DNA from 3 places in the Pantoea sp. NSTU24 genome. Region 2 is predicted to be linked to each of the others. Evidence: predicted binding sites of a transcription regulator. Region 2 holds the regulator's gene; each other region holds the start of a gene.

Region 1 (10,199 bases), 1.0 Mb from region 2:
GCCCAGGAAGATGTCGCAAGAACGCTGATAGAGCTGGCAGGAGAGTTTGCCATCCGCCACATAGAACTGGAAAAACGCGTGGCAGGGTGCCAGTGCCATCTCACTGAGTTCACCCACATTCCAGGCAGACACGATAATCCGCCGGGAGTCGGGATCGCGCTTCAGCTGCTCCATCACCTGGCTCAACTGGTCAATCTCCTGGCCGCTGGCGGTTCCCCAGCTGCGCCACTGTTTGCCATAGACCGGGCCGAGATCGCCATTCTCATCTGCCCACTCATCCCAGATCGAAACCTTGTTCTCTTTAAGGTAGCCGATGTTGGTGTCACCCTTCAGGAACCACAGCAGCTCATGAATAATCGAGCGGACATGACATTTTTTGGTGGTGACCAGCGGAAAACCATCCTGCAGATTGAAACGCATCTGGTGACCAAAAATTGAAAGCGTACCGGTGCCGGTACGGTCAGCTTTTGGTGTGCCTTCGTTCAGCACATGCCGCATTAAATCCAGATACTGTTTCATTTTTCCTCACGAAATTGGGGCTGCGGGCGACGACGATACGCCCAGATCATCATAATAACGCCGGCAACAATCATGGGCACAGAGAGGATCTGGCCCATGCTGATGCCGCCTTCAAACAGGCCAAGCTGGGCATCCGGCTGGCGGAAGAACTCCACGATAATGCGGAACGCGCCATAGCCAATCAGGAACAGGCCAGAGACGCTGCCCATCGGGCGTGGCTTGCGGATAAACAGGTTGAGGATGATAAAGAGTACGATACCTTCCAGCGCCAGCTCATAGAGCTGCGACGCGTGACGCGGCAGCACGCCGTAGGTGTTCAGCAGGGCCTGGTACTGCGGATTGTTGGCGGCCAGCGCGACATCCTCGCTGCGTGAGCCCGGGAAAAGCATGGCATAGCGGAAGTTCGGATCGACACGGCCCCAGAGTTCGCCGTTGATGAAGTTGCCAAGACGACCGGCGCCCAGACCAAACGGAATCAGCGGTGCAATAAAATCAGAGACCTGGAAGAAAGTGCGTTTGGTGCGGCGGGCGAAGATCAGCATCACCACAATCACCCCGATCAGGCCACCGTGGAACGACATGCCGCCATCCCAGACTTTGAACAGATAGAGTGGATTTTCCAGGAACAGTGGCAGGTTGTAGAACAGCACATAGCCGATACGTCCGCCCAGGAAGACTCCCAGGAAACCGGCGTACAGCAGGTTCTCAACTTCCTCTTTTTCCAGCCGCTGCCAGGTTTGTTTGCCCGGCGTACCGCCAGCCACATGGCGAAAACAAAGCCCACCAGATACATCAGACCGTACCAGTGAAGCGAAACCGGTCCGATCGAAAAGATCACCGGATCGAACTGCGGAAATGCAATATAGCCGTTATTCATCATTCACCGTCTATTTTTCAGCCCTGAAAAGGGGTGTTGTCAGGCACATAAATTAAGGCTGCGCATCATAGCACAGCCGGTTTTGTGAAATGTCCCGCAAATGTAAACGCGGATAACCCGTATAGCCTGACCCGTCAGGCATACGTTGTTACAGCCAGTCCGGATACGGGCAGCGCGGAACAACCGGCGCGTACACAGCGTACGTGAGGATTGTGAGCACTGCCCGGAGGCGGAATGACAAATAAAATAGCCTGACGGGCCCGGCGGTTAGCGACCGCCGCGGATTAACCCCCCCAGACCACGCCGCTCCATAAACGCTGAAACCAGATGGCGGACTTCCTTCGCCGTGTGCGCATGCATCCCCTGCTCGCTGAGCGTCTGCGCCTCTTCATAATCCAGATGACGCAGCAGATATTTTACGCGCGGAACATTCCTGCCGTTCATGCTGAGGTGGTGATAACCCAGACCGACCAGCAGAGCGACACACATCGGATCGCCCGCCATTTCACCACACAGGCACAATTCCAGATTAGCCAGACGGGCTTCCTGCGCGATTGCATGCAGCGCGCGCAGCATCGCCGGATGCAGCGAATCATAAAGATTGGCGACGCGCGTGTTATTGCGGTCCACTGCCAGCAGATACTGAGTCAGGTCGTTGGTGCCAACCGAAATAAAATCGACCCGCGATGCCAGATGCGGGATCATAAACAGCATTGACGGCACTTCGATCATGATACCGATACGCGGCGCGGGAATGGGGTATCCCAGCATCTCTTCCACTTCACGACCGGCACGATCGATCAGCTGTTTTGCATCGTCGATCTCATCGATATGACTGATCATGGGCAGCAGGATACTGAGGTTGCCGGAGGCGGCGTTAGCACGCAGCATTGCGCGCACCTGCACCAGAAAAATCTCCGGCTGGTCGAGCGTCAAACGGATACCGCGCCAGCCCAGACAGGGGTTTTCTTCACTGATTGGCATGTAAGGCAGCTGTTTGTCTGCCCCGACATCGAGTGTACGCAGCGTGACGGGCTTATCGTGAAACAGCTGCAACATGCCCTGATACTGCGCGACCTGCTCCTCTTCAGACGGAAAGCCGTTTTGCAGCATAAAGGGGATTTCGGTGCGATAGAGGCCAATGCCATCTACCCAGCTGCCGAGCGCCTGCTCATGCTCCGGGCTTAATCCGGCGTTCAGCATTACCTGCACGCGCTCGCCACTTTTCAGCTCACCCGGCTGGTCGACAACCCCTTCCGCCATTTTGCTCAGCGCATTCTCTTCGCTGATCAGTCGCTGATACTCCTGCACCAGCACCGGCTCGGGATCGATCAGCAGCTCACCGCGATAGCCATCGACGATCAGCAGACGTTTGTTCAGCTGATGAGGCTGAATATCCGCTCCCATCACCGTCGGGATGCCCATGGCGCGCGTCAGAATCGCGGCGTGCGAGTTGGCGGCGCCATCGCGCACGACGACGCCCGCCAGCCGCTCCTGCGGCAGCTCCGCTAAGGTGGTGGCGGTCAGCTCATCGGCCACCAGTACAAAACGCTCCGGCCAGGCGTTGGTGCCGACCAGCGTATCATCAAGGTGAAACAGCAGGCGCTGACCCAGCACCCGCAGGTCGCCTGCGCGTTCGCGCAGATAGCTGTCGCTCAGGCTGGCGAACTGCTTAGCAAATTTCCCGATCACCTGTTTTACCGCCCATTCGGCGACGGATCCGCGTTCGATCTCCGCGAACAGATCCTTTTTCAGCCGGGCATCCGTTAACAGGTGAGAGTAGAGATCGAAGATGGCCGCGCTCTCTTTCTGGGCGCTGGCACTGAAACGCTTACTGAAGCGACGAAACTCATTGGCTGCTTCGCTCATGGCGAGCGACAGCCGTTCGCGCTCACGCTGTACATCCAGCGTTGAGGCGGCCGAAACCTGGTCGAGCAGGGGCTGAGTCTCATCGACCCAGCCTGGCGCCACGGCGACGCCCGGCGCTGCCGCAATGGCGCGCACCCGGGTCTGCCGGAACTGACCAAATAACTGTCCCATCTGAGACTGTGACAGCAGCGTCGCCATCTGCGTGGCCAGCGTGACCAGAAACGACTCTTCGCTTTCATCAAACTGACGGTGTTCGCGCTGCTGCACCACCAGCACGCCAAGCAGCTGGCGACGACTGATAATGGGAACGCCGAGGAAGGAGCGATAGCGCTCTTCTTTCACTGAGGGAATATATTTGAAGCTGGGGTGGCTCTGCGCATCCGCCAGGTTGATTGGCTCAGCCAGACGGCCCACTAAACCGACAATCCCTTCATCAAACGCCAGCGTCACCGTGCGGCCACGCGGCTTTTTAAGTCCGCGCGTCGCCATCAGGTAATAGCAGCGACGATCGTGGTCGGCGAGGTAAACGGAACAGACTTCCGTTTCCATCGCCAGACAGATCTCATTGACCAGAATGTCGAGTGCTTCATTGAGACGCGGCGCACTCGCCACTTTTTCTACAATTTCGCGCAACTGAGTGAGCATAAAGGGCGTGGCCTATCCTCTCTTACGTCGATGGGCAGAATTGTTTCGCTGCCCCGCACTCTCCTGCATAGTCATTACCACGCCAGCGAATTCCTTCATCACCCGACGGTAAACGTCGCGTTTAAAAGAGACAACCTGACGCACCGGATACCAGAAACTGACCCAGCGCCAGCCATCAAACTCCGGCGTGCTGCTGTGTTGCACATTGATATCCGCGTCATTACACATTAACTGCAAGAGAAACCACTTTTGTTTCTGGCCGATACATACCGGCTTTGTGTCCCAACGCACCAAACGTTTTGGCAACTTGTAACGCAACCAGTTACGGGTAGAAGCAAGTATACGTACATCCTTCCGGTGCAACCCGACCTCTTCGAACAGTTCGCGATACATCGCCTGTTCTGCGGTTTCACCGGGATTGATGCCTCCCTGAGGAAATTGCCAGGAGTGCTGTCCAAAGCGCCTGGCCCATAACACTTGTCCCTGCCGGTTACAGATTACGATACCAACATTCGGGCGGTAGCCATCATCATCGATCACCGGACTACCTCAAAGCAAAATTTGAATGGGCTGATTGTTTCATACTCCTTACAGGCGGTAAACCACTGGATTCATGAGGGGTTAAGCCCTGTTTTTCGGGATAACTCACAGGAAAGCGTAAAGTTATAAACAAAAACCACCAAAAAAATCGATCTTATTCACTATTTCTGTGGATAGCTTTGTGCAGAACGCGGGAGTTAACTGAATAACCTCTTTTTATGACGTCAGATAGCCAGCGCACACCACCTTATTATCTCTATGATATTATTGAAATTATATCCATAATGCCCTTCAGCACGCTTTTTATAAACAACGAATAGTTTTGCGGCTGCTGACAAATGTTTAAAATTTAACCACTGACTTTTTTATCCACAGATAATTGCTCAGAGTCAGGTCATGGCGGTGAAAATATGCTCACATCAGGAAAAGTCAAGGCTGTAAATGGAACCAGTACCGTACATAACGGGGTGTTATCCCATTTTTCTGTGGATAACCGGGCTGGAGATCCTGTTCATTGTTGCGGGTAAACCGGGATAACCCGGAACGCCTGTGGATGACGTCGGGCTGCCGCAGTCAAAAAAGCATGATCTATCATGTTATTATCGATCCCGATGGCGGTTTATTATTCTCAGGTGCCTGACCTGTTCGCCGCTGTATAATTTTTGACCAGATTAAGTGAGTGACATGCGTAACCAGCCCGGACCACCCAAAGATGAAGCCAGCCTGCTGGCGCGCGCCCAGGATTTAGCCGGATTTACGCTGGAGACGCTGGCTGGACGCGCGGGTCTGCCGATGCCTGCCGATCTGAAACGCGACAAAGGCTGGGTCGGTATGCTGCTGGAGTGGCACCTTGGTGCCAGCGCCGGCAGCAAAGCGGAACAGGATTTTGCGCATCTTGGCATCGAACTGAAAACCATCCCGATTGATGCGCAGGGTAAACCGCTGGAAACCACTTTTGTCTGTGTCGCGCCTCTGACCGGCAACAGTGGTGTCACCTGGCAGACCAGCCATGTACGCCATAAGCTGGCCCGGGTACTCTGGGTCCCGGTGGAAGGCGAACGGACGATCCCGCTGCGGGAACGCCGTGTCGGCGCGCCGCTGCTCTGGAGCCCGGACGAAAAAGAAGATGAGCTGCTGCGCCAGGACTGGGAAGAGCTGATGGATATGATCGTGCTGGGACGCGTTGAGCAGATCACGGCACGACACGGCGCCTGGTTGCAGATCCGTCCTAAAGCCGCCAATAGCAGAGCCCTGACCGAAGGGATCGGCGATCAGGGCCAGCCGATCCTGACCCTGCCGCGTGGCTTTTACCTTAAAAAGAGTTTCACCGGCCCGCTGCTGGCACGCCATTTTCTGCTCTGAATCGTCTTCCACGCCGACAGGGCCGCAATTTTGCGGGAGATCGGCGAATCGAATGCGTATAATCGTCGTTTACTTTTCGTTTAGGATTGAATGTCGGTATGTTTGAGTGGATTTCTGACCCCAACGCCTGGCTGGCGCTGGGTACCCTGACCATCCTTGAGGTGGTGCTGGGTATTGATAACATCATTTTCCTGTCACTGGTGGTCGCGAAACTGCCGAAACATCAGCAAGCCAGCGCACGCCGCATTGGGCTGATGGGCGCAATGTTAATGCGTCTGGGTCTGCTGGCTTCCATTGCGTGGGTCGCGCGTCTGACTAACCCGCTCTTCACGCTGATGGACCACCCTTTCTCTGCACGCGATCTGATTCTGCTGTTCGGTGGCCTGTTCCTGCTCTGGAAATCAAGCATGGAGATCCACGAAACGATCGAGGGCAGCGAAGGCGAACACAACACCCGCGTACATTCGTTTCTGGGCGCGATTGTGCAGATCATGATGCTCGACATCATCTTCAGCCTTGACTCCGTAATCACCGCCATCGGCCTGTCCGATCATCTGTTCATTATGATGGCGGCGGTCGTGATTGCCGTGATGATGATGATGTTCGCCGCGCGTGCCATTGGCGAGTTCGTGGACCGCCATCCGTCCGTCAAAATGCTGGCGCTCTCTTTCCTGATCCTGGTTGGTTTTACCCTGATTCTGGAGAGTTTTGCGGTGCATGTACCAAAAGGTTACATTTATTTCGCCATGTTCTTCTCAATGGCGGTTGAGTGCCTTAATCTGATGCGCAGTAAGAAAAAGCACGCCTGAGAAAGTCAAGGGCGAGCCTGCTCGCCCGGTTATTTTCAGATTCCTTCGATTAACCCCGCTGGCAAAACCATTTATTACTACACTTTTTGCAATCGACAATTTGTGAGGATAAGGCGTGATGAGAGGGTTGGCAGGCGCAGCACTGATAGTATTAGCCGCAGCATGTTTAAGTGGATGCAGTTCTGATTACGTGATGGCGACCAAAGATGGCCGCATGATCATGACCGAAGGAAAGCCCAGCATTGATAAAGAGACGGGCCTGGTTGAATACACCGACCAGACGGGCCACGCCGTACAGATTAACAGTGACGAGGTCTCAACGATCATTGAACGTTAAGTGCCCGATTTAACCACCTGTCACCGCTTCGCCGCTGACAGGTGATTTCCCCGACTTTTCCCCCTTCCTTCCCCGCCATTGCTCGCGCTATAGTCCCTGAGGACACAACATTCCGTTCCATAAAGAAAAGGACGCTGGCAATGCACTATCATCGTATTCCCCACAGCACGCTGGAAGTGAGTCAGCTGGGACTGGGCACTATGACGTTTGGCGAACAGAACAGCGAAGCCGACGCGCATGCTCAGCTGGATTTAGCTATCCGTTCTGGCATCAATCTTATTGATACTGCCGAAATGTATCCGGTGCCACCGCGCCCGGAAACCCAGGGTCTGACTGAACGCTATATTGGCAGCTGGCTTAAAGCGCGCGGCTGTCGCGACAAAATCATTCTGGCCAGCAAAGTCGCCGGGCCAACGCGCGGCAGCGATGCCACCATTCGTCCGGATATGGCGCTGGATCGAAAAAATATCCGCGCCGCGCTCGACGCCAGTCTGAAACGCCTGAATACCGACTACCTTGACCTTTACCAGCTGCACTGGCCTCAGCGTCAGACTAACTTCTTTGGCAAACTTGGCTATCAGTATAGCGAAACCACTGCGCAGGTCACGCTGCTGGAGACGCTGGAAGCGCTGACCGAACAGGTTCGCGCCGGTAAAATCCGCTATATCGGAGTGTCGAACGAAACCGCGTGGGGCGTCATGCGCTACCTGCAGCTGGCAGAGAAACATGAGCTGCCGCGTATCGTCAGCATCCAGAATCCCTACAGCCTGCTGAACCGCAGTTTTGAAGTTGGCCTGGCCGAGATCAGCCAGCATGAAGGGGTCGAGCTGCTCGCCTATTCCAGCCTGGCCTTCGGCACGCTGAGCGGTAAATATCTTAATGGCGCACAGCCTGCGGGTGCGCGCAATACGCTGTTCAGCCGCTTCACCCGTTACAGCGGCGAGCAGTCACAGCAGGCGATTGCCGAATATGTGGCTCTGGCTCAGCAGCATCAGATCGACCCGTCACAGATGGCGCTTGCCTATGTGCGACAGCAGCCGTTTGTGGCCAGTACACTGTTGGGCGCCACCACGCTTGAGCAGCTGCAGCTGAACATCGACAGCTTTAATCTGACTTTAAATACAGAGATCCTGGAAGGTATTGAGGCGATTCACCGCCGTTATACCTATCCGGCGCCCTGAATGTGCCTGCCAGCTGCCGTCGGTGGCTGGCCTCTTTTACAGGTCGCGGCAGTAGAGCCTGACAGGCTTGTCAGGATACTCCAGCGCCTCACCCTGTGGCAGCCAGCCAAACCGTTCGTAATAGCCCGTGAAGGTGGACCATAGCCACAACCGCGGATAGCCCTGTTCCTGAGCCCATGCAATGACATGCTGCTGCAACGCCTCACTCACGCCTTTGCCTCGTGCCGGTTCATCCACATAGAGAGCCGCCAGCCAGGGAAAGAGATCCTGACGGCTGATGAGGTCGCAGCGCCAGAAGCCGACGGTGCCGATCGCCCTGCCCGCCTCGATCGCAACAAACGTAATCGGGAATTCAGCACCGTTCAGGCTGCTGTTGACGACGCTTTTAAAAAACGCCCGACTGCTGGCGTCACCAAAGGCGCGCCACTGCCAGTCAGTAATCTGTTCGGCAAACTGCGGGACTTCGCTGAGCGAAACGATCTTAATCACATTCACATCCTTTAAAGGGAGCACTGTGCGGATGACGATATTGCTGAAGCCTGCGCCAGAAAAGGCAATCTCTTCGGTCACAGGGCGCAGACGTGAAACTGCCCGCTAAGCAGAGCGGGCAGTTTATGAGGTGGCACAGAGGCGGCGTGCTGGCCGCCGGGAAGATTAGCCGATTTCCAGTGCCAGCAACGACTGGATTGTCTGCGCGCGGCGGATTTCACGCGGCTGGCCCTGCTCAAACAGCACTTCGGGGATCAGCGGGCGGCTGTTGTAGTTAGAGGACATCGAAGCACCATAAGCACCGGTGTCATGAAAGACCAGGTAATCGCCTACTTTTGCCGCCGGAAGCGCGCGCGGCTCGACCATGCCGCCTTCCAGCTGGGTAAAGACATCGCCCGATTCGCACAGCGGACCCGCAACCACCGTATCGACAGTCTGCTGCGCATCAATCGTCCGCCCGTCGCCCGTCATCAGCGAAATATGGTGATAGCTGCCGTACATCGAAGGGCGCATCAGGTCACTGAAACCGGCATCGACCAGCACGAAGTGACGGCTTCCCATCGACTTCACCGCCCGGACCTGCGACACCAGCACACCCGCCTCGGCCACCAGGAAGCGCCCCGGTTCGATCTCCAGTTTGATCGCATGGCCCAGGTGCTGCGCGATGCGCTGCCGTGCCGCATCCCAGAGTCCGAAGTAGTGTGCGGTATCGATCGCCTCTTCGCCATAGCGGTATGGCACAGAGAGGCCGCCGCCTGCAGAGATCGCCGTGAGATCCTGACCGGAGGCCACCACCAGTTCCACCATCGCATCGCACACCTGCTGCAGATGCCCATAGTCCACGCCTGAGCCGATGTGCATGTGAATGCCCACCAGTTTCAGGCCATGCTGCGCAATCGCGGCCAGCGCCTCTTCCAGGTCACCATGCCAGATGCCATGCTTGCTGTTTTCACCGCCGGTATTGGTTTTCTGGCTGTGACCATGACCAAAGCCAGGGTTGACCCGCAGCCACACCGCATGTTCTGGCGACATCGCGCCCAGCTGATGCAGCATATCGATTGATCCGGCATTCACCGGCACCTTCAGCGCCGTGACCCGCTCCAGCGTCGGCTGGTCAAACAGATCGGCGGTAAAGACGATCTCATCACCACCGGGCTGATAACCGGCGGCCAGCGCACGTTCAATTTCGCCCAGTGAGACCGAATCCACCTTCACGCCTGCCGCGCGCATCAGGCGCAGAATATGGATATTCGAGCAGGCTTTCTGTGCAAAGCGCACTACATCAAACGCCTGCAGCTGGGCAATCCGCGCCTCAATAATCTGCGCATCATAAGCCCAGAATGGCCCGGCATAACGGCGTGCCAGCGGCAGCAGATGCGCGGCGTTGAGCGCGGTTTCGGTATTCTGTAAAGGACGTGGCATAGCAGTTCTCCTGTGGCGATAACGGCATTAAGCCAGAAACATGCCATAGCGAAAAATATCTGTTTTAATAGCATCTATGCAGAATGGATATAGGTAGCAGCTGTGGCAAACATAAACTGGCGGCATATTGAGGTCTTTCACGCAGTAAT
Region 2 (10,199 bases):
ATTAGCAATCACCGGATCGGTCACGCCAAGACGCCCCTGTTTTGCCAGGTCGGCAAAGAACGCCAGCGCCGGTTTCAGGTTCTTCTCATCGCCGCCCAGCGCGTAGTTTGCTGCCAGTACGCCGTTAGCCGCCTGAGCTGCCACGCCGACGTCGCCGATAGTAACCACATACTTACCTTTCTTCAGATCGGCCCAGCTGTGGGGAATATCTTTTACCTGCTGCTTGTCGATCAGAAAGGCAATGGTGCCGGTATAGGCCAGCGCCCAGTGTCCCTCTTTATCTTTCGCCCAGTCCGGGATTTGATCCCAGTGGGTCGGTTTATAGGGCTGAGTCACGCCTTTAGCCACGGCGATGGGGCCAAAGGCGGCACCGACATCACCGATATCAGCACTGGCGTTCTCTTTCTCCGCCTCGAATTTTGCCAGCTCCTGGGCCGATGACATATCCGTGTCGCTGTGCTTCAGGCCATATTTGCTGCTGATGTCACGCCAGGTATCTTTCCAGTTGGCCCAGCTGTCCGGCATCCCGACGCTGTTGACCTGACCTTCGCTGCGCGCGGCTTTTTCCAGCGCGGTAAGGTCATTATCAGCGGCCTGCGCGACGGGCAGGGTAAGCACAACAGCACTGGCTACTACAGAGGCGATAAACGCTTTCATCTCAGTTGCTCCGGGTGTAAGTTGATGGGCCTGTCTGGTCTAGTCCAGCAAGAACCGAGCCAATGTAGCCCCTGACTATGAACGATTTATGACAGCGCGGCGCGGGACGGGGGACAGGTAAAGAAAACGGCGGCCCGTCAGCCGATCGCTGACGCCGTTACCTGAACAGTAAGAGTGCAGAGTCGCACTAAAATGAGGCTAATGTTGTGGCGTCACCAGCACTTAAATCGGCGGAGACTATCGCCAGCATCCTGCTGATGCGCATCCAGTCTGGCGAGTTCAGCAGCGGACGCCTGCCCGCCGAGCGTGCCCTGAGCGAGGCGTTCAGCACGACCCGCATCACATTGCGGGAAGCGCTGGGCAAGCTCGAAGCGCAGGGGATGATCTACCGGGAACTGCGACGCGGCTGGTTTATTGCGCCACCGCGGCTGATCTATAACCCGCTGCATCACAGCCATTTTCATGCCATGGCGTGCGCCCAGGGACGGCAGGCGACGACCGAGGTGATCGCTGCCGAAGAGGTCGCGGCGCACGACAGCGTAGCGACCGCCTTACAGCTGACGCCGGGTTCAGCGGTTTACTGCATCCGCCGCCTGCGGCGCATTGATGGACGTGCGGTGCTTTACGTCGAACACTACCTCAATCCCCGGTTTTTCCCGGGTTTACTTGGCGAGGACCTGACACGTTCACTGACCGATCTCTATGACCAGCGTTACGGCATCCGTTATGGCGGCGCGCGCTTCACGATCCTGCCCGGCCCGTTGCCGGAAATCGCCGCACCGACGCTGAATGTGGCAACCGGCAGCCCCGGCCTGCTGATCACCCGTATCAATCGCAATCAGCATCGGGAAGTGATTGATTGCGACTGCGAATACTGGCGTTACGATGCGCTCTGCGTGGATATGGAGGCCTGAGTCAATATTGTGATTTGCGTCACACTCGCGCATGATAGCGCACGCTGATAACCTCTTTTTTAAGGCGCAACATGAGTGACAAAAATCCGTTTGCCCGCCACCTTGCCACGCTGCTGCAGTGGGTGCTGAATCTGGGTCTGCTGAGTCTGGCGATTATCCTTATCGTCTTCCTGGGCAAAGAGACGACCCACCTGGCAAACGTGCTGTTTAATACCGGCGAGCAGGCCTCTTCCTATCTGCTGATTGAGGGGATCGTCATCTATTTCCTCTATTTCGAGTTTATTGCGCTGATTGTGAAGTACTTTCAGTCGGGCTATCACTTTCCGCTGCGCTACTTTGTCTATATCGGGATCACGGCCATTATCCGTCTGATCATCGTCGACCATAAAAATCCCTTCGACACGCTCTGCTACTCGGCCGCGATACTGATTCTGGTGGTCACGCTGTGGCTGGCAAACAGCAACCGGCTGAAACGCGAGTAATCTCTCTGCCGTCGGACACGACGGCAGGTGTTCGCATCGCGTCTCTGCGCTAAACTACCGACCTGAAAATTACTGGGAGTGGTGCTATGTCGCAAGACGCGCTCAGCTTATTACGTGCGCTCAACTGGCTTTCTCCGTCGCAGGCAGCGCCTGCGCCCGCTCTGCTCGACTGGCTGATGGAGGAGGACTCGATGACGCGCCGTTTTGAACAGCATTGTCAGCGGGTCACGGTGCAGCCGCTGCGTGAAGGCTTTATCGACGCCCGCGAACTGGGCGAGGAAAAAGCGCTGTTGCCGGACGATGAACGCTTCTGGCTGCGTGAAGTGCTGCTGTTCGGCGACGATCAGCCCTGGCTGGCTGGCCGCACGCTGGTGCCGGAAAGCACCCTCAACGGCCCGGAAGCCATGCTGCAACAGCTCGGCACCCGTCCTCTGGGCCGCTATCTTTTCTCCTCATCGACCCTGACCCGCGATTTTATCGAGCCGGGGCAGGTGGGGGCATTATGGGGGCGGCGTTCACGCCTGCGTCTCTCCGGTAAACCGCTGCTGCTGACTGAACTGTTTTTACCCGCATCGCCATTCTATGGCGATCGGGACTGAGGGATCTGGAGTGCAAAATAGTATGACGATGAAATGGCGGGCGTATGCCCGCCTGATGCGTATCGACAAACCGATCGGGACGCTGCTGCTGATGTGGCCCACGCTCTGGGCGTTATGGCTGGCGGATAGGGCCGTGCCCCCGCTGCCGGTGCTGGCGGTTTTTGTTGCCGGGGTGTTTGTGATGCGCGCGGCGGGTTGTGTGATTAACGACTACGCCGACCGTAAGGTGGACGGTCATGTTGAGCGCACGAAGCATCGGCCTCTGGCCAGCGGGGCGGTAAGCGCCAGAGAGGCGAAGCTGCTGTTTGTGATCCTGGCGCTGGTGGCCTTTGCGCTGGTGCTGACCATGAACCTGATGACGATTATGCTCTCTGTCGTGGGGCTGGCGCTGGCCTGGGTTTACCCCTTTATGAAACGTTATACCCATCTGCCGCAGGTGGTACTGGGTGCCGCTTTTGGCTGGGCGATTCCCATGGCGTGGTCTGCAGTTAGTGAGTCCTTACCCCTCGTCTGCTGGCTGGTTTTTATTGCCAATGTCTGCTGGACGGTGGCCTACGATACGCAATATGCGATGGTGGACAGGGATGACGATTTGAAGATTGGCGTCAAGTCGACCGCGATTCTGTTTGGCCGTTTCGACAAGCTGGCCATCGGTTTGCTGCAGCTGGCAACCCTGGTGCTGATGGCGCTGGTGGGGATGCTGCTGCATCTGAATGGCGCTTTCTACTGGACGCTGCTGCTGGCGGCGGCGCTGTTTGTGTATCAGCAGAAGCTGATCGCCGGACGTGAACGGCAGCCCTGTTTCCAGGCATTCCTGAATAACAACTATGTCGGGATGGTACTGTTTCTGGGCGTGCTGATGAATACGCCGCCGTTCAGCCAGCTGTTCTGAAAGTTTTGGGCGCAAAAAGGCTCATTTAGCGGCGAGATCGAGCGTGTGCAGGAAACACGGTCAGATCGGAAAGACGCAAAAGCCGCCATCCCTGGCATGCCCGGCCCGCGCCATCTGTGGCGCGGGCCGCTTTCCTCTTCTGATCGTGTACCCAGCGTGTTGAGCCTGTTTGTTGCTTCCGGATCTCTTTTGCTCCGAAGTTTTGGGCAGAAAAAGGCGACCTCATGAGGTCGCCTTTTACCTGTACGCAGGCGTCAGTCGTGCGCGACGGCGGTTTCAATCGTCATGCGAACGTCACTGGTTACCAGATCCGCCAGGATGTGCCAGGTGGCCTGCGTCTGTGCGACATCGGCATCGCCACTGTCACTGATATATCCTTCGTCGCGCAGCGTCAGCACCAGCGAGGTGAAAACGGCTTTGTCGAAGAACTCCGGTGCGTTGATGCCGTGCAGCACCGACAGTCGCTGTGCCAGCGTCCGGCTCTCTTTTTCCAGCGTACCGCGGTTAATCGTCGGCTTGGCGCTGAGAATTGAGAAGGTAATGGCGTAACGCTGCAGCGTTTCACGTACCCCGGCGGCCAGCAGCTGCAGCGTGCGATAGCGTGCCGCAGTAAAGCGCAGCTCACCGTCTTCGCGCGTAATCAGGCCCTGACGCGCCAGTTCCTGACACAGATCGGTCAGCAGCTGTGGCAGTTCATCGGTCTGCCAGCGCAGGAACAGCTCACTCTTCAGCATCGGATAGATCAGGCTCACCTGACGCAGCAGTTCTGCTTCACTCAGCGTCTGATGCTGCTGAACAATGGCGGCAATCAGCGACGGCATTACCAGCATGTGATGAATGTTGTTGCGATAGTAGGTCATCAGCACTGCCTGCTCACGCGGCAGAATAATGATGTCGCCAATGCTGTCCTTTTCACTCTCAAACTTGTTCATGCCCATTGCGTGATCCAGCAGCGCTTCCGAAGTGAGATCGGGCACCGTTGCATTGGGTGAATAGGGCACATTGCGCAGCAGCTGGGTGTAGCACGCCAGTTGTTCAATCAGCTGTTCACGGGTTAGTGAGCGCTGACGTGACGCAAGCAGGGCCGTGACGCAGAGGTTCATGGCATTGGCTGCGCCCGCTTCATTGATCCGCACCATCAGGCTGGCCGCGATATCATTGACGGTCGGCGTTAACCAGCTCGGGCGCTGCGGCTCAATGGGATCAATGGCATCGCGCCATTCCGGCACGCGCTTGTTAAGATAGTTGACCAGCGGCATCGGCTCGCCAAAGTTAACATAGCCCTGGCCGAGATTGCGCAGCTTGCGTAAGCCACGCACCATCTGCATGAAGCCCTCTTTTTCTTTTGCCGCGCCGCGCAGCTCTTTGGCGTAAGTGCCCACTTCCATCACATGCTCATAGCCGATGTAGATCGGCACCAGCGTGATCGGGCGATTTCCACCGCGCAGCATCGCCTGCAGCGTCATCGCCAGGGTGCCGGTTTTCGGGTCCAGCAGGCGACCGGTGCGTGAACGGCCGCCTTCGACAAAGTACTCAACCGAATAGCCGCGGGTAAACAGCTCGCCCAGGTATTCGCGGAACACCGTGGCGTAGAGCTTGTTGCCTTTAAAGGTTCGGCGGATAAAGAATGCACCCAGACGACGGAAAATCGGGCCTGCCGGCCAGAAGTTGAGGTTGATTCCGGCTGCGATATGCGGCGGCACCAGTCCCTGATGGTAGAGCACATAGGAAAGCAGCAGATAATCCATGTGGCTGCGGTGGCAGGGCACATAGACGATTTCATGGCCATCCTGCGCCAGCTGACGCACTTTTTCGCCGCCGTTGACGTTGATGCCCTGATAGAGACGGCTCCAGAGCCAGCCCATTACCCGGTCTGTCACGCGAATCGCTTCGTAGGAAAAGTTGGCCGCAATCTCTTCCATCATCTCGATGGCATTCTGCTGCGCTTTCTCATGAGAGATCTTTTTGCTGCGCGCTTCATCTTCTACCGCTTTCTCAATCGCTTTGGACTGCAGCAGACGATTAAACAGATCCTGACGCGCCGGTAAACGCGGGCCAATCGCGGCCAGCCGCTGGCGGGCAAAATGAATGCGGGCCACGCGGGCCAGCTTCTGGGCGATCGACTTGTCCGTTCCGTGTTCGGTTGCCATGCGGCGCAGCGAGACGGTGGGCGAGAAGCGGACAAAGCTGTCGCGCCCGTGCCAGATGACGGCAAAGAATTTCTGTACTCCGTTCAGGACCCGCAGATGTGGTGTCGCTTCTCCCTGAACTTCACGCCCTGGTGCGCGGCCAAACATCACGGTGACCGGCAGCATCTGAATATCCAGCGTGGGATTGTTTCGATGCAGATCGAGATAGTCGTGAAAGATTTTCACGGATTCGACGCTGGGCACAAAATAGGGGAAGACGCGCGGGCCATCGTGAATAAAGACGTGACGCGGCAGCAGCGAACCGTCAATCTCCAGCGGAGAGAGCGGATCGGGCAGATGGTGTCGCAGACACTGGGCGCGCAAAGTGAGTAAGTCGGCCTTCGAATCGTAAGGCAAAACATACATAATAGGCCGGGTCGGATCCAGGCCATGTTCTGAAACGGGATCGGCCGGAATGGCCTTACTTTTTACCAAAAACGACAGTGGTAAATTAAGCAGTTTGTAATAAAGTTTACGCCAACCTGACATAGACAACATGAAGCCTCTTGTTAGCAAAGCGCCGCAAGCATACCAGAAAGCGCAGCGAAGATCTGTGGTGGTGCTAATTGCACGCAGCCCAGACATTGACGTCAATACGATGAAAGGGTTCCCCCATCATGGCAAATAATGCCACCGGACTTATCAGAATAGTTAAAGCCGCAGGTTACTCATGGCAGGGGCTGCGTGCCGCCTGGCAGCATGAAGCGGCATTTCGTCAGGAAGCGCTGGCCGCGCTGGTTGCCATCGTCATCGCCTGCTGGCTGGATGTGGATGTGGTTTCCCGTATCCTTATGATTGGATCGGTGGTGCTGGTAGTGATTGTTGAAATCCTTAACAGCGCGATTGAATCCGTGGTGGATCGCATTGGTCAGGAGCATCATCCCCTGGCTGGTCGGGCGAAAGATATGGGATCGGCCGCGGTGCTAATCACCATTCTGCTGGCTCTGTTTGTCTGGATCGCGCTGCTCTGGTCACATTTGCGATAAGCGTTCCATATCGCGTCGGAAGCCGCGTTTTGCGGGACAATCGGTTTCCATTTCGCCAATACCTGTATATACTCACAGCGACTGTATAAACAACCAGGGGGCGGGATGAAAGCATTAACCAGCAGGCAGCAGCAGGTCTATGACCTGATTCGCGACCATATTACTTCAACAGGCATGCCGCCTACGCGTGCCGAGATTGCCGCGCAGCTGGGATTCCGTTCGCCGAACGCGGCAGAAGAGCATCTGAAAGCGCTGGCGCGTAAAGGCGTCATCGAGATCGTGTCCGGTGCCTCGCGCGGCATCCGTCTGCTGATGGAAGAAGAAGCCTCTGAAGGCTTACCGCTGATTGGCCGGGTCGCTGCCGGTGAGCCAATCATGGCGCAGGAACATATCGAAACCCACTACAAGGTGGATCCGGGCCTGTTTAAGCCGTCGGCTGACTTCCTGCTGCGCGTCAGCGGAATGTCGATGAAAGATATCGGGATTATGGATGGCGATCTGCTCGCCGTGCATAAAACCCAGGATGTGCGTAACGGACAGGTCGTGGTGGCGCGCATTGATGATGAAGTCACAGTGAAACGCTGGAAAAAGCAGGGGGCTATTGTCCATCTGCTGCCTGAAAACAGTGAGTTTGACCCGATTGTGGTTGATACCCGTGCGCAGTCGCTGACTATTGAAGGTCTGGCAGTGGGTGTCGTTCGCAACGGCGAGTGGCTCTGATTTTTCTGCCCGCGTGCATTCGCCCTCTCTGATGCTATTCTGTCTGCCCTAATTTTGTCGCGGCCCTGTTTGCGCAGCGACACTGAGCACGGAACGGCGAATGCGCTTTATTACGTCAACCGATAAAAATCTCTGGCGGCTTGCGCTGCCGATGATCCTGTCAAATATCACCGTACCCTTACTGGGTGTGGTCGATACCGCTGTTATTGGTCATCTCGACAGCCCTGTCTATCTTGGTGGGGTCGCGGTCGGGACCACTGTCACCAGTTTTCTCTTTATGCTGCTGCTTTTTCTGCGGATGAGCACCACGGGCCTTACGGCCCAGGCGCTGGGTGCGGGCGACAAAACGGCGCTGGCGCGGGCGCTGGTCCAGCCACTGATTATTGCGCTGCTGGCAGGGGTGCTGTTTATCGCCTTACGCTATCCGGTTATCCAGCTGGCGACACAGCTGGTCGGCGGCAGTCCCGACGTCCTGGCGCAGGCGGCACGGTTTATTCAGATCCGCTGGCTCAGTGCGCCAGCTACGCTGGCAAACCTGGTGATTCTGGGCTGGCTGCTGGGCGTGCAGTATGCACGCGCGCCGGTGATCCTGCTGGTGGTAGGGAATCTGGTCAATATCGTGCTCGATCTCTGGCTGGTCATGGGGCTGCACTGGGGTGTTGCGGGTGCGGCCACCGCCACGGCGCTGGCCGAATATATTACGCTGGGCGTTGGCAGCATCATGGTCTGGCGGGTACTGAAACTGCACGGCATCACGCCAGCCCTGCTGAAACAGAGCTGGCGCGGTGACAGTGCCCGGCTGCTGCGCCTCAACCGGGATATCATGCTGCGCTCCCTGATGCTGCAGCTCTGTTTCGCGTCGCTGACCGTGCTGGGCGCACGACTCGGCCCCGACGTGGTCGCGGTTAACGCCGTTTTACTGATGTTCATTACCTTCACCGCTTACGCACTGGATGGTTTCGCCTATGCGGTAGAGGCGTTTGCCGGTGAGGCGCATGGCGCAAAAGATGGCAGTAAACTGCTGCGTGTCTGGCATTCCGCCTGTCGTCAGGCGGTGGCCGTCGCGCTGTTCTTCTCGCTGGTCTATGCGATCGCTGGCCCGCAGATCGTGACGCTGCTGACCTCGCTGACGTCGCTGCAACAGACCGCCGACCGCTATCTGGTCTGGCAGGTCATCATGCCGCTGGCGGGCGTCTGGTGTTACCTGCTGGATGGCATGTTTATTGGCGCAACCCGTGGTCGCGAGATGCGCAACAGCATGGTGATGGCTGCCGTAGGCTATTTCCTGACGCTGCTGAGCGTACCGCTGCTGGGCAACCATGGGCTATGGCTGGCGGTAACCGTTTTTCTGGCGCTGCGCGGCCTGACGCTCTGGCTCATCTGGCGGCGGCACTGGCGTCACAACAGCTGGTTTGAGGCCTGATTCCGCCGGGCTCGCAGGTGGATACAGATTATTCTGTATTGTTCTGTCTTATGGGATAAAGCGACTACAATTAACTTTACAGGGCGCAGTTAAGTAGCGCTTTGTATCGAGGTTATGATGAGTAGCCAGATAATTAAACCCCGAGGATTGGAGGTCTGCCATGAACAAAGATGAAGCGAGCGGCAACTGGAAGCAGTTCAAAGGCAAGATGAAAGAGAAATGGGGCAAGCTGACCGACGACGATATGCAGGTGATCGAAGGTAAACGCGACCAGCTGGTAGGTAAAATTCAGGAGCGTTACGGCTATGCGAAAGATGAAGCAGAGCGTGAAGTAACGGCCTGGGAAACGCACAATAAAGATTACCGCTGGTAACCGAACCTCTGTTCCGGTGAGCCCTCACCGGAACTCTCTTCAGGCCCTGACGCCTATCCCCGTTTTCCCCGCTTTTTTCCCTCATCCTGATGGTCATGTTCGCAGCTTTCATGATGCGTACAGGCTGCCACTTCCGCACAGTTTTCGCACAATCCATGTGCTTCGATCACGCTATGGCGCAGAGCAAACTGCGCTTCGCCCGCCAGCGTCGCGATAATAGTTTCCACGCCCTGCGCCTGTTTTTCTGTGACGGCGGCACAGCGGTCGCAGACCAGCATCACCGAGGTATGCGCCGGTGCTTCAAAATGGTGACACATTACGTAGCTATTGTTGGACTCCACCCGGTGGATAAAGCCCTGCTCCAGCAGGAAATCGAGCGCACGATAAACCGTAGGCGGTTTGGCCTGAGGTTCACTGACCCGCAGCTGGTCCAGCAGGTCGTAGGCACTGATGGAGCCGGGCTGTTCGGCCATTAGTCGCAGCACTTCAGCACGCTGCGAGGTCAGACGCACACCACGCTGCAGGCACATTTTTTCGGCCTGAGTCAAAATTTGCTGCGTCGTCATGGTTGTCATGAAAGTTCTCCGCTGGATAAGTGATGTTATTTTATCACAATTGGCGGCGAGGTGCTGAAGTGCCTTCTGCCTGCAAAAACAGCATTAATTGCCTGTTAAAACAGCATGTTCAGCGTTTCAGCCCACGTTTTTAACCTTACTGACGATAAATCAGATCCATTCTGAATCAACCGGAAGAGAATTTTATTGGCATTTTGCTTTGCATCTCACGGAGTTAAGAAGTAATGTTCAGAAAGACTTAAGCAATGTCTGGTATTTTTTGAAACCCCCCGACTTAGTTTGAACAATCACAACATGTTTTTGGTTGGAAAATGTCCAATCCCTTGAATTAAGGCACTGTTTCCTTTGAATTCACAGCAACGACGCGTTAGCCAGCATTCACAATACGG
Region 3 (10,199 bases), 2.7 Mb from region 2:
TTTCCAGTGCGTTGACCGCCGCGAGTTGTGGGACAGGCTGTTACCCCAGCCCGCCTTACCCCATCTGCCTGAAGCGGGCATCAGCGGGTTAGAGCAGGGGCTGCGATCCTGTCCCTGCTGTACCGCCATCCTGCCCGCCGAAGAGCCTGTCTGTTCGCGCTGCGGGGTGACTGCTCATGCCCGCCGCAAGCACAGCCTGCAGTGGACGCTGGCGCTGCTGATGACCTCCGTATTGATCTATATTCCGGCTAACCTGATGCCGATCATGGTGACGGAAACGCTCGGCACCGCCTATCCTTCCAATATCATGGCGGGTGTCATTCTGCTGTGGGGAGAGGGCTCGTATCCTGTGGCACTGGTTATCTTTATCGCCAGCATTATGGTGCCTTCGCTGAAAATGGTAGCGATTGGCTGGCTCTGCTGGGATGCCAGTGGCCGTGGCCGGCGCGACAGCCACCGGATGCACAAAATTTATGAGGTGGTAGAGTTTGTTGGCCGCTGGTCAATGATCGACGTGTTTGTGATTGCCGTGCTCTCTGCGCTGGTGCGCATGGGGCAGTTAATGAATGTTTATCCCGCGTGGGGAGCGGTGCTGTTTGCGATGGTGGTGATTATCACCATGATCGCGGCCATGACCTTTGACCCGCGGTTAACCTGGGATCGTGTACGCGAAAATAACAGGAAGGAGTCGCGTTTTGACGGAAACTAATCACGGCCATGCAAAGGTGGAGCAGATCAAGCGCTGGTCGCCTGTCTGGATTATCCCCATCGTTACCTTATTGATTGGCGGATGGATCCTCTTCTATCACTTCAGCCATCAGGGCCCGGAAGTCACCTTAATTACTGAAAACGCCGAGGGCATCGTAGCGGGCAAAACTACGATCAAAAGCCGCAGTGTGGATGTCGGTGTGGTGGAGAGCGCGGTGTTAAGCGACGATCTTCACCATGTGGAAATCAAAGCGCGCCTGAATGCGGGCATGGAAAAACTGCTGCACAGCGACAGCGTTTTCTGGGTGGTTAAACCGCAGGTGGGACGTGAAGGCATCAGCGGTCTGGGTACCCTGTTATCGGGTGCCTATATCGAACTTCAGCCCGGCAGCAAAGCGCAGGCACCGGAGCAGTTTAAGCTACTGGATGCACCGCCGTTGGCGCCGCCGGATGCCAAAGGGATCCGCATCGTGCTCGACAGCAAGAAGGCCGGTCAGCTCAATCCAGGTGATCCGGTACTGTTTCGCGGCTATCGCGTCGGCACGGTCGAAACCAGCGTTTTCGATACCGATAAACGCATGATGACCTATCAGTTGTTTGTGGCCGCGCCCTACGATCGTCTGATCACCACCAACGTACGTTTCTGGAAGGACAGCGGTATCGCCGTAGATATGTCCGCGTCCGGTATGCGGGTGGAGATGGGCTCGCTGACGACGCTGTTCAGCGGCGGCGTCAGCTTTGACGTGCCGGATGGCTGGGAGCTGGGTGAGCCTGCGCAGAATAAGTCGGACTATCACCTGTTTGACGATCAGCGCAGCATCCAGGATTCACTCTATACCAATCATGTCGACTACGTGATGTTCTTCTCAGACTCCATTCGTGGCCTGCAGGCTGGCGCGCCGGTCGAGTTCCGCGGCATTCGTCTGGGTACGGTCGCACAGGCGCCGCTGAGAAAAGCGGGGCTGGACCAGGCGCTGAACAACGACTATCGCGTACCGGTATTGATCCGTATCGAGCCGGATCGCTTTATCAACCGGCTGGGTGAAAACTTCGATCTGGAACAGCATCTGCAGGATGGTAAGAAGCGCGGCCTGCGTGGCACGCTGAAAACCGGCAACCTGCTCTCAGGTGCGCTCTATGTTGACCTCGACTTCTATGACAATGCGCCAGCCTATAAAGGGCCGCAGAAAGTGTCAGGCTATGAAGTGATCCCAACGGTCAGCGGTGGCCTGAGCCAGATTCAGCAGAAACTGATGGCGGCGCTGGATAAGATCAACAGCCTGCCGCTGAACGGCATGGTCAACGAAGCTACGGGCACGCTGAAAGAGAGTCAGAAAACGATGCGCGACCTGCAGCGCACCATCGACAACATCAACAAAGTGACCGGGAGCCCGGCCATGAAAACGTTGCCTGAGGATCTGCAGCAGACGCTGCGTGAACTGAATCGCAGCATGAAAGGTCTGCAACCCGGTTCACCGGCTTACACGAAGCTGGTCGGCGATATGCAGCGACTGGATCAGGTACTGCGTGAGCTGCAGCCGGTGTTGAGAACGCTTAACAACAAGAGCAACGCGCTGGTATTCGAGGCGAAACCGGGACAGGATCCCCAGCCGAAGAGGGCGAAACAGTGAAGAAAGGATTGATACTTTCTGCCGCGCTGGTGTTGAGCGCGTGCAGTAGCAGCGTTAAAGATACCTGGTATCAGCTGCCCTCCGGGGCAGCATCCATGCAGGTCAGCAGCAGTCAGCTGACCGAAGCAGAGCCGATGCTATGGGTGCAGCAGGTTACAGTGCCGGACTATCTGGCGGGTAATGGCCTGGTTTATCAGACCAGCGACGTCAAATATGTTATCGCTGCCAACAATCTCTGGGCCAGCCCGCTCGACCAGCAGCTGCAGCAGACGCTGATCACCAACCTCAGTAAGGCGCTGCCGGGCCGGCTGGTGGCAGGAGCGCCGTTAGGTGCGCAGCACGATACGCTGAACGTGACCGTGACCGGCTTCCAGGGACGCTATGATGGCAAAGCGATCGTCAGCGGCGAATGGACGCTGGAACATCAGGGCAGGCTGACCAAACAGGCCTTTAACGTGGTACTGCCGCAGACCGAAGATGGTTATGACGCGATGGTCAGAACGCTGGCTGTCGGCTGGCAGCAGACGGCACAGAAAATCGCCAATAGTGTGGTTGCGTTAAATTAAGATTAATATGAATAAATAAGCTAAGCCCCTGAGCGATGGTCGCGATATACCGACCGGGCTCAGGGGCTTTTTTATTAGCTGAATCAGAAGGATAGTGTTGTCGTTCACATCACAGTTCAGCAATAATTTTACCGGATAAGGTCACATTTATGACACGTGTATGAAGATTGGGCATTGATCTTTGCGGGCGCAGGGGGTAGAACATTAAAGGTGGTTGAACATTAATTCACCACTTTTCTTTCCACCAGATTCCACAGACCTTACATGAGGGACACGGAGTATGAAGAGACAGAAACGAGACCGCCTCGAACGCGCCCATTCACGTGGTTATCAGGCAGGCATTACTGGACGCTCAAAAGAGATGTGTCCGTATCAGTTGATTGACGCTAAGTCTCACTGGTTGGGAGGTTGGCGACAGGCCATGGAGGACAGGTCGGTCGCTGCATAACCGGCTGTCACTGAAAAGGGAAATAACCTCCGCCATGCGCGGAGGTTTTTGTTTCCGGGGGAAACGCTTAGAAAGCCGCTGTGTCTTTGAACAGGCCGACTTTAAGATCGCTGGCAGTGTAGATCAGATTGCCATCAACCAGTACTTCACCATCTGCCACGCCCATCACCAGTTTACGATTGATAACGCGTTTGAAATGAATGCGATAGGTCACTTTCTTCGCGTCAGGCAGAACCTGACCGGTGAATTTTACTTCGCCCACGCCCAGCGCACGGCCTTTACCTTCACCGCCCAGCCAGCCGAGATAGAAACCGACCAGCTGCCACATCGCATCGAGGCCCAGACAGCCTGGCATCACCGGGTCGCCAATAAAGTGACAGCCGAAGAACCAGAGATCAGGATTGATATCCAGCTCCGCTTCAACAAAGCCTTTGTCATATTTGCCGCCGTCTTCGGTCATTTTGACCACGCGGTCCATCATCAGCATGTTGCCAGATGGAAGCGGCGGACCATTTTCGCCAAACAGTTCACCACGACCTGACAGGATCAGATCTTCTTTGGTATAGGATTCGCGTTTATCTACCATGTTTTCAATAAGCCTTGTTTTAGTGAATCACGAATATTAGCGAACAGTTGTACGCTGAGCAAATCGGATTAACGGTGGTTGAACCAGTTAAGCCAGCGCAGCGCCCAGGGACGTGGCGGAACATCCGGCTGATTGAACTGGCTGATGCGTTCCTGAATGGTATTCAGCAGGCAATCGCCCAGACCATCTTCGGTACTCCACATTTTACCGGTGAGCAGCGGCAGCGCCTCATCGGCGCGATCGATCGCCCAGATATGGAAACGACCCTGTTCCACCGCACTAACCACCGCCTGGTTCAGGCTAAGATGGCGCACATTGCACGCGGGAATAATCACACCCTGCTGGCCCGTCAGTTCCCGCTGGTGGCAGATATCGAAGAAACCCTCTATCTTCTCGTTCAGGCCGCCGACCGGCTGGACATTGCCAAACTGATCGACCGATCCGGTCACGGCAATCTGCTGATTGATCGGCTGGTTAGCCAGCGCGCTGATCAGGGCACAGAGTTCGGCCAGTGAAGCACTGTCACCATCTACTTCAGAATAGGACTGTTCAAAAACCATTGAGGCGGAGAAGGGGAGTTGCTGATCGAGTTCCAGTTCAGCGATCAGGTAAGCCTGCATAATCATCATGCCTTTCGCATGAATATTGCCGCCCAGTTCCGCCTTTCGCTCAATATCCATGAACTCACCATCGCCGGGATGGACCACGCAGGTAATCCGTGAAGGATCGCCCCATGCACGGGGATGGCCAGGATATTCGACAACCGACAGACCATTAATCTGGCCGACCACTTCCCCTTCGGTTTCAATCAGGATCTGGCGCAGCAGGATCTCGTCACGCATCCGCTCGTTAAGGTAGTTCTCGCGCCACAGACGTGCTTCCAGCGCATCCCGCAGTGCTTCACCATTCAGCGTATCGCCCATCAGTGCTGACTCACGCATCTGCCGCTGCAGCCAGCGGGGGCAGAGCGGCAGCGTTTCCTGGTCGCCGCTGTAGCGTACACCTTCTTTGATCAGCTCCGGCCAGAAGTCCGCTTCTGGCTGAGGCAGACCCGCCTGTTGCGCCAGATCACCATTCCAGCGACACCACGCTAACATGTCATCCTCATCCAGAATCTGAAGATTCTCCTCAAATTCAGTATAGATAGCCATCTCATGTGCTTCAGGATCGAGCTCCTGAAACGCGGCCAGCGTCTCACGTTCGCCGCACAGGACCAGATTCAGTCTGAGGGGCAAAGGCGGAATCGACACGGGCAGTGGCCTCCGCTCATCCTGAGAGATCCACTCCACATAGCCCTGCTCAACACACTTTTTCAGGCGTAACCAGAGAATCGGCTGCGCGATCAGGCTTTGCAGTGACAGCAGCAGCGTGCCGCCATTCGCCTGATGAATGAGTCCCGGCTCCAGCTGAATCCGGTCTTTATACTGGCGCACGCAGCCGAACAGTTGCTCCATTTCTACCCACTCGGCAAAGTGAATGCCACCCTGACTGGTGAAGGGACGCTGAGGATCGGAAGGGGGCTGAAGCGTGACGTTGTCCGCCATGATATGGTAATCACCCCCCCACAGCGAGCTGCTGTCGGCGATGACCCGCTGCGCGGCCTGAGCAATCAGTGCCAGATAATCGCGATTCTCCTGGCTACGGACCAGCAGTAACGGGAATCCCTGTGTCTGGTGATGTAAATGCGCCAGCGCATTCAGCAACCGGGGCTGTACCGTTGCCAGAGCATCAGTTTCTTCATCAGCAATTCGGGAGAAAACGGATTGGTATTGCGCGCTATCAGGCTGTAAGGTCTGCCACGTAAGTTGGGTGCTGGTCAAAATAATCGCATTTGTCTGTTTGAAGAAAAGCGGGATTATACAGGATTCACCTTTGTTAAGCACTGCAGACTTCCCGTCGAAGATGTGATGACGACAGCATGTTTTTCGTTGCTGCATCCGGGAAAAAAGCTGTTATTCTTAGCTCGTTACGTGATCACGATGAGATTCCGATGAAATACCAGCAACTCGAAAATCTTGAAAGTGGATGGAAGTGGAAATACCTGGTGAAAAAACATCGGGAAGGTGAACTGATCACGCGTCACCTTGAATTGAGTGCGGCGCAGGCAGCGGTCGATAAACTGCTGGCAATGGAGAACAATCCGGTGTCGGTGAACGACTGGATTGCGGAACATATTCACGCCGATCTCGATAACCGGCTCAAGCAGACTATTCGTGCCCGGCGTAAACGCCATTTTAACGCTGAACATCAGCATACCCGTAAAAAGTCGATCGACCTGGAGTACCTGGTCTGGCAGCGACTCGCGGGACTGGCGCAACGGCGCGGCTGTACCCTGTCGGAAACGATCGTTCAGCTGATTGAAGATGCCGAACGTAAAGAGAAATATGCGACGCAGATGTCGAGTCTGAAGCAGGATTTGCAGGCCATCCTGGGTAAGTCGGGCACGGAAAACGACTGACCGGGCAGGGCAGCAGCCTGAGCGCTGACTGGCGTTGGCCACAGACATAAAAAAACCCCGCCGTGGCGGGGTTTTTCATTACGTTAAAACTTAAGCCTGTGGCTGAGTTACAACGTCTTTGATGCCTTTAACATCGATTTCTACGCGACGGTCCGGAGACAGGCAGTCGATCAGGGCGTTACGGCCTTTCACGCTGTCACAGGTGTTGCCGGTAACTGGGTTAGATTTACCCATGCCACGTGCAGAGATCTTGTTAGAAGGAATACCTTTAGAAACCAGGTAATCTACGACTGACTGAGCACGTTTCTCAGACAGTTTCTGGTTGTACTGCTCTGAACCGATGCGGTCGGTGAAGCCCAGTACGACAACGGAACCATCTTTAGGATCCATTGAGCTCAGCTGGCTGTACAGCTGATCCAGAGCCTGCTGGCCTTCTGGCTTCAGGGTAGATTTGTTGAAGGTGAACAGAACGTCAGACTTCAGAGTGAAACGCTTGGTTTCAACAACTGGAGCTGGTGCCGGAGCCGGAGCCGGAGCCGGAGCAGCGACGTCATCCTGACCGAAGCGGTATGAAACGCCTACGCTCAGCATGCCGTTGTCTGGACGTGCACCAACGGTCTGTGCATCACCGATGTTGTTAACCCACTGGTAATCCAGACGGGTAGCCCAGTTCTTAGTCAGCGCATATTCAACACCAACTGCTGCCAGCGGAGAAACGCCGGTGTCGTGGTCGCTGATGCGGCCAGTAGTTGGGTTAGTCTGTGTGGAATCTGCACGCCATACCATGCCGCCCAGACGGGTGTAAACGTCCAGGTCGTCATAAATTGGGTAGCTCAGTTTAGCAGCCAGCTGGATGCCCTGTGCTTTGAACGCGCCGTTAGTCACAGTGCCTTTGTTCGGCATGCGGCCCAGCCAGTCATAGCCCATCTCGAAGCCCAGGTATGGGTTTGCCTGATAACCAACGAACGCACCTGCGCCCAGCTGGCTTTCATGAGTTGGACCGTTGTTGTTTTCGTAACCGTGACCGTAGTAGCCAGTGTCGTGATACTGAGACCAGCCCAGTTTAGCACCGGTGTACCAGGTATCATCTTTAGGAGCGGCCTGCGCTACGGTAGCGAAGCCAGCCAGTGCCACTGCAATTGCGATAGCTGTCTTTTTCATTTTGCGCCTCGTTATCATCCAAATAGGCAATGAGCAAAAAGGTTGCTCTTGGTTTAAATCCTTCGCCGGGTCCAAACGCTCGCTTATGACTCTACCGCAAAAAAACGGAGGTTATTGAGCACCCTGGCGAGATAAAGTCTACAACGAGATTGGAAACTTACAAGTATGATGTGAGGCACGACTGTAAAAAAACAGCGGTTTATACACAAATTCTAACAATTAGCCTGGCAGTATTGTCGCGGCAAAAAGCCCTGAAAACATGCTAAACCATTGTCAATACTCGAACTAACAGAATCAGTGGCTTAGCGACGACAGATAAGAAAAATAGCTTGGGAAACTTCTGATTTTTACTTAATGAAACAAATCCGACTGAATTTTTATGGCCGTTTGCGGTCTGAGTGGCGCTTCATGCGTTCCACTTGCCCGCAAAATCAGCCCCATCGCTTCACCTTCTGCCGCCGCATTTTCGAGTTGACGACGCTCATCTTCATCAAGCTCGTAAGGAATCCAGGCCAGAACGACACTGTAATTTCCTGTTCGCAGCGCCTTAACCATCGCTTCTACCGCATTCAGGCGTTCAGAATCAGCAATATGCATACTTTTATCGAGCGGCAGTCCCGATGCCTGAAGCCAGCTGCGATTCAGCTTGTGTGCCGGTGTTAACCAGAGCTGCCAGCGTGATTGCTGACTCAGTTGCTGTAACAGCGGCAGCAGTAACATCTGCATCATTCCAGGCTGCTCGCTGTAACGTAGCTCAGTAATGCCACCGGGCTGAGAAGCCGACAGAGATGAGGAGGCATAATGATGTGCATAGCGTGCATTATCAGGATGTTGTGTTCGCATAAGGTAATCACCAGCAGTGGACTGTATGAATATACAGTACTGTCATCCTGGATAAAGATCAACCCAAATTTCTGAAAACGTCTCGCAAAAAACGCGACAACCTGCGTTGAAGCCCTATTTATTCATTGAACCTGTAGTCGCTTTTTTCTATCTTCTAATTGCCTGATACCCAAGGCAATTTACAAGATATTTCTGACATGGAGGTGGTGTAATGAAAAAGGTAAATCCGGTTGTAGAGCGCTCCTGTGCGCGCCTGGCACCCTTAGGCCCGATAGAGTCCCGTACGCAGTTTGGTGGCTATGCGCTGGCGGTTGAAAGTGTGGTCTTCGCCCTGATCAACAAAGATGATCTTTACCTGCGTGCCAGTGAGCCTCTGCGTCAATATCTCACTGAGCGTCCCCTTCAGCCCCTGATCTTTCGCAAGCGGGGTAAGCTGGTCAGTCTTAACTATTTTCGGGTCGATGAAACGTTGTGGCACGATGCAGAACATCTGCTGGCACTCTCGGCTGCCTCATTAGAAACGGCCCAACTGGAGCTGGAAGATCGGCAGGCTTCGCCACGATTAAAAGATCTGCCTAATCTCAGCGTGCGTATGGAGATGATGCTCTATGAGGCGGGTGTTCTGAGTGTTAATCAACTTTATCAGATGGGCGCCAAACGCTGCTGGCTGAAGCTTAAAGCGATCAACCAGCACGTTGGTTTTCAGACCCTGCTGGCGCTGCAGGGGGCGATTACGGGTCATCACGCCGCTGCGCTACCGCAGGCTACCCGGACCGAGCTTGACGCCTGGTTTCAGCGCACACTGTTATCCAGCGCCGATCCCAGAAGCGGCGAAGGCTGATCGGTAATCAGCGTGCGGCGCAGGCGAGCGATTTCAGGCATCAATGCCACCAGCAAACCGAGTTGCTGCAGCACCAGCGGCGCACGCATATCTGCATGTGCGGCCAGCTGGCTGATTCGCTGAGCCAGCTGATGACGCATCGTTTCAGCCTGTTCATCACTGACCACATCCGTCTGAAGAACATCTTCCACATAGCAGACGGTGTCATCCAGTAACGCCAGCAGCTCCGGCGCAGTAATTTTATCGCGGTGTGCGCCCAGCGCCGAGATGTAACTTAAAAAAGAGTGATTGGAGCAGAGCAGCTGAAAAGCGGATTCGCGCAGCTTCTGGCTGGTGCGACTCTCGCTGCTCATATTCGATACCACCGAGGCTAGTTCAGCATCTGCATTATGGGCGTCGCGACGGGCGATGCGGTAGGCCAGCCGGTTATCTTTGCCCTGATGGTATTGCTCCATGATCGCGTCCAGATAGCGGCAGTTGGCTTTCAGCGTCCGTTCTGCCACTGCCGGTAGCTGACGAAATCGCCAGTCTGGCCAGATGAACGCGACAGCCAGCCAGGCCAGACCACAGCCGAGCAATGTATCCACGACCCGGGGCAGCGCGACTTCAAATCCTTCACCCAGAAGGTTAAAGCAGAGCAGGACCAGCAGGGTAATAAACAGGGTGGCCTGGGCATACTGGACCTGACGAAAGGCGAAAAAGAGTACGCCGGAAATCACCACCAGAATTAATTGGCCTTCAATGGAGGGGACCAGCCATAGCACGGGCAGGCCAATCGCAATTCCGGCCAGCGTTCCGCCAATACGCAATGCCAGCCGTCGCTGCGTGGCATTGTAGTTGGGCTGACAGACAAACAGGCTGGTCAGCAGAATCCAGTATCCCCGTTCCAGACCGGTGATTTGAATAAAACCATAGCCGATGCAGAGCACCACTGACATACGCACCGCATGCCGGAAT

The links. The regulator LexA, encoded in region 2, represses DNA repair genes until DNA is damaged. The targets are predictions, from matches to a motif close to TNCTGTATGTACATACAGNA.
Region 1: the regulator LexA is predicted to act here: its motif matches at 4,884-4,903, upstream of mutH (DNA mismatch repair endonuclease MutH).
Region 3: the regulator LexA is predicted to act here: its motif matches at 8,421-8,440, upstream of sulA (SOS-induced cell division inhibitor SulA).

Annotation. Positions count from the first base shown of each region.
Region 1 covers NZ_JBKIWZ010000001.1:2,483,739-2,493,937, forward strand. Annotated here, with positions in the region: gene thyA (thymidylate synthase) at 1-519, opposite strand, end outside; partial or broken gene lgt (prolipoprotein diacylglyceryl transferase) at 516-1,396, opposite strand; gene ptsP (phosphoenolpyruvate--protein phosphotransferase) at 1,664-3,910, opposite strand; gene rppH (RNA pyrophosphohydrolase) at 3,923-4,450, opposite strand; gene mutH (DNA mismatch repair endonuclease MutH) at 5,135-5,812, shown strand; gene ACLHDD_RS11785 (TerC family protein) at 5,911-6,621, shown strand; gene ACLHDD_RS11790 (YgdI/YgdR family lipoprotein) at 6,740-6,958, shown strand; gene ACLHDD_RS11795 (NADP(H)-dependent aldo-keto reductase) at 7,099-8,139, shown strand; gene ACLHDD_RS11800 (GNAT family N-acetyltransferase) at 8,176-8,628, opposite strand; gene lysA (diaminopimelate decarboxylase) at 8,794-10,050, opposite strand; gene ACLHDD_RS11810 (LysR family transcriptional regulator) at 10,153-10,199, shown strand, end outside.
Region 2 covers NZ_JBKIWZ010000001.1:3,523,174-3,533,372, forward strand. Annotated here, with positions in the region: gene ACLHDD_RS16705 (ABC transporter substrate-binding protein) at 1-657, opposite strand, end outside; gene ACLHDD_RS16710 (UTRA domain-containing protein) at 864-1,571, shown strand; gene psiE (phosphate-starvation-inducible protein PsiE) at 1,643-2,053, shown strand; gene ubiC (chorismate lyase) at 2,140-2,652, shown strand; gene ubiA (4-hydroxybenzoate octaprenyltransferase) at 2,663-3,544, shown strand; gene plsB (glycerol-3-phosphate 1-O-acyltransferase PlsB) at 3,799-6,222, opposite strand; gene ACLHDD_RS16735 (diacylglycerol kinase) at 6,351-6,719, shown strand; gene lexA (transcriptional repressor LexA) at 6,825-7,439, shown strand; gene dinF (MATE family efflux transporter DinF) at 7,540-8,862, shown strand; gene ACLHDD_RS16750 (CsbD family protein) at 9,023-9,235, shown strand; gene zur (zinc uptake transcriptional repressor Zur) at 9,289-9,810, opposite strand.
Region 3 covers NZ_JBKIWZ010000001.1:817,505-827,703, forward strand. Annotated here, with positions in the region: gene pqiA (membrane integrity-associated transporter subunit PqiA) at 1-709, shown strand, start outside; gene pqiB (intermembrane transport protein PqiB) at 696-2,339, shown strand; gene pqiC (membrane integrity-associated transporter subunit PqiC) at 2,336-2,905, shown strand; gene rmf (ribosome modulation factor) at 3,186-3,353, shown strand; gene fabA (bifunctional 3-hydroxydecanoyl-ACP dehydratase/trans-2-decenoyl-ACP isomerase) at 3,421-3,939, opposite strand; gene ACLHDD_RS03990 (AAA family ATPase) at 4,008-5,876, opposite strand; gene matP (macrodomain Ter protein MatP) at 5,930-6,397, shown strand; gene ompA (porin OmpA) at 6,488-7,558, opposite strand; gene sulA (SOS-induced cell division inhibitor SulA) at 7,910-8,401, opposite strand; gene ACLHDD_RS04010 (TfoX/Sxy family DNA transformation protein) at 8,613-9,242, shown strand; gene yccS (YccS family putative transporter) at 9,194-10,199, opposite strand, start outside.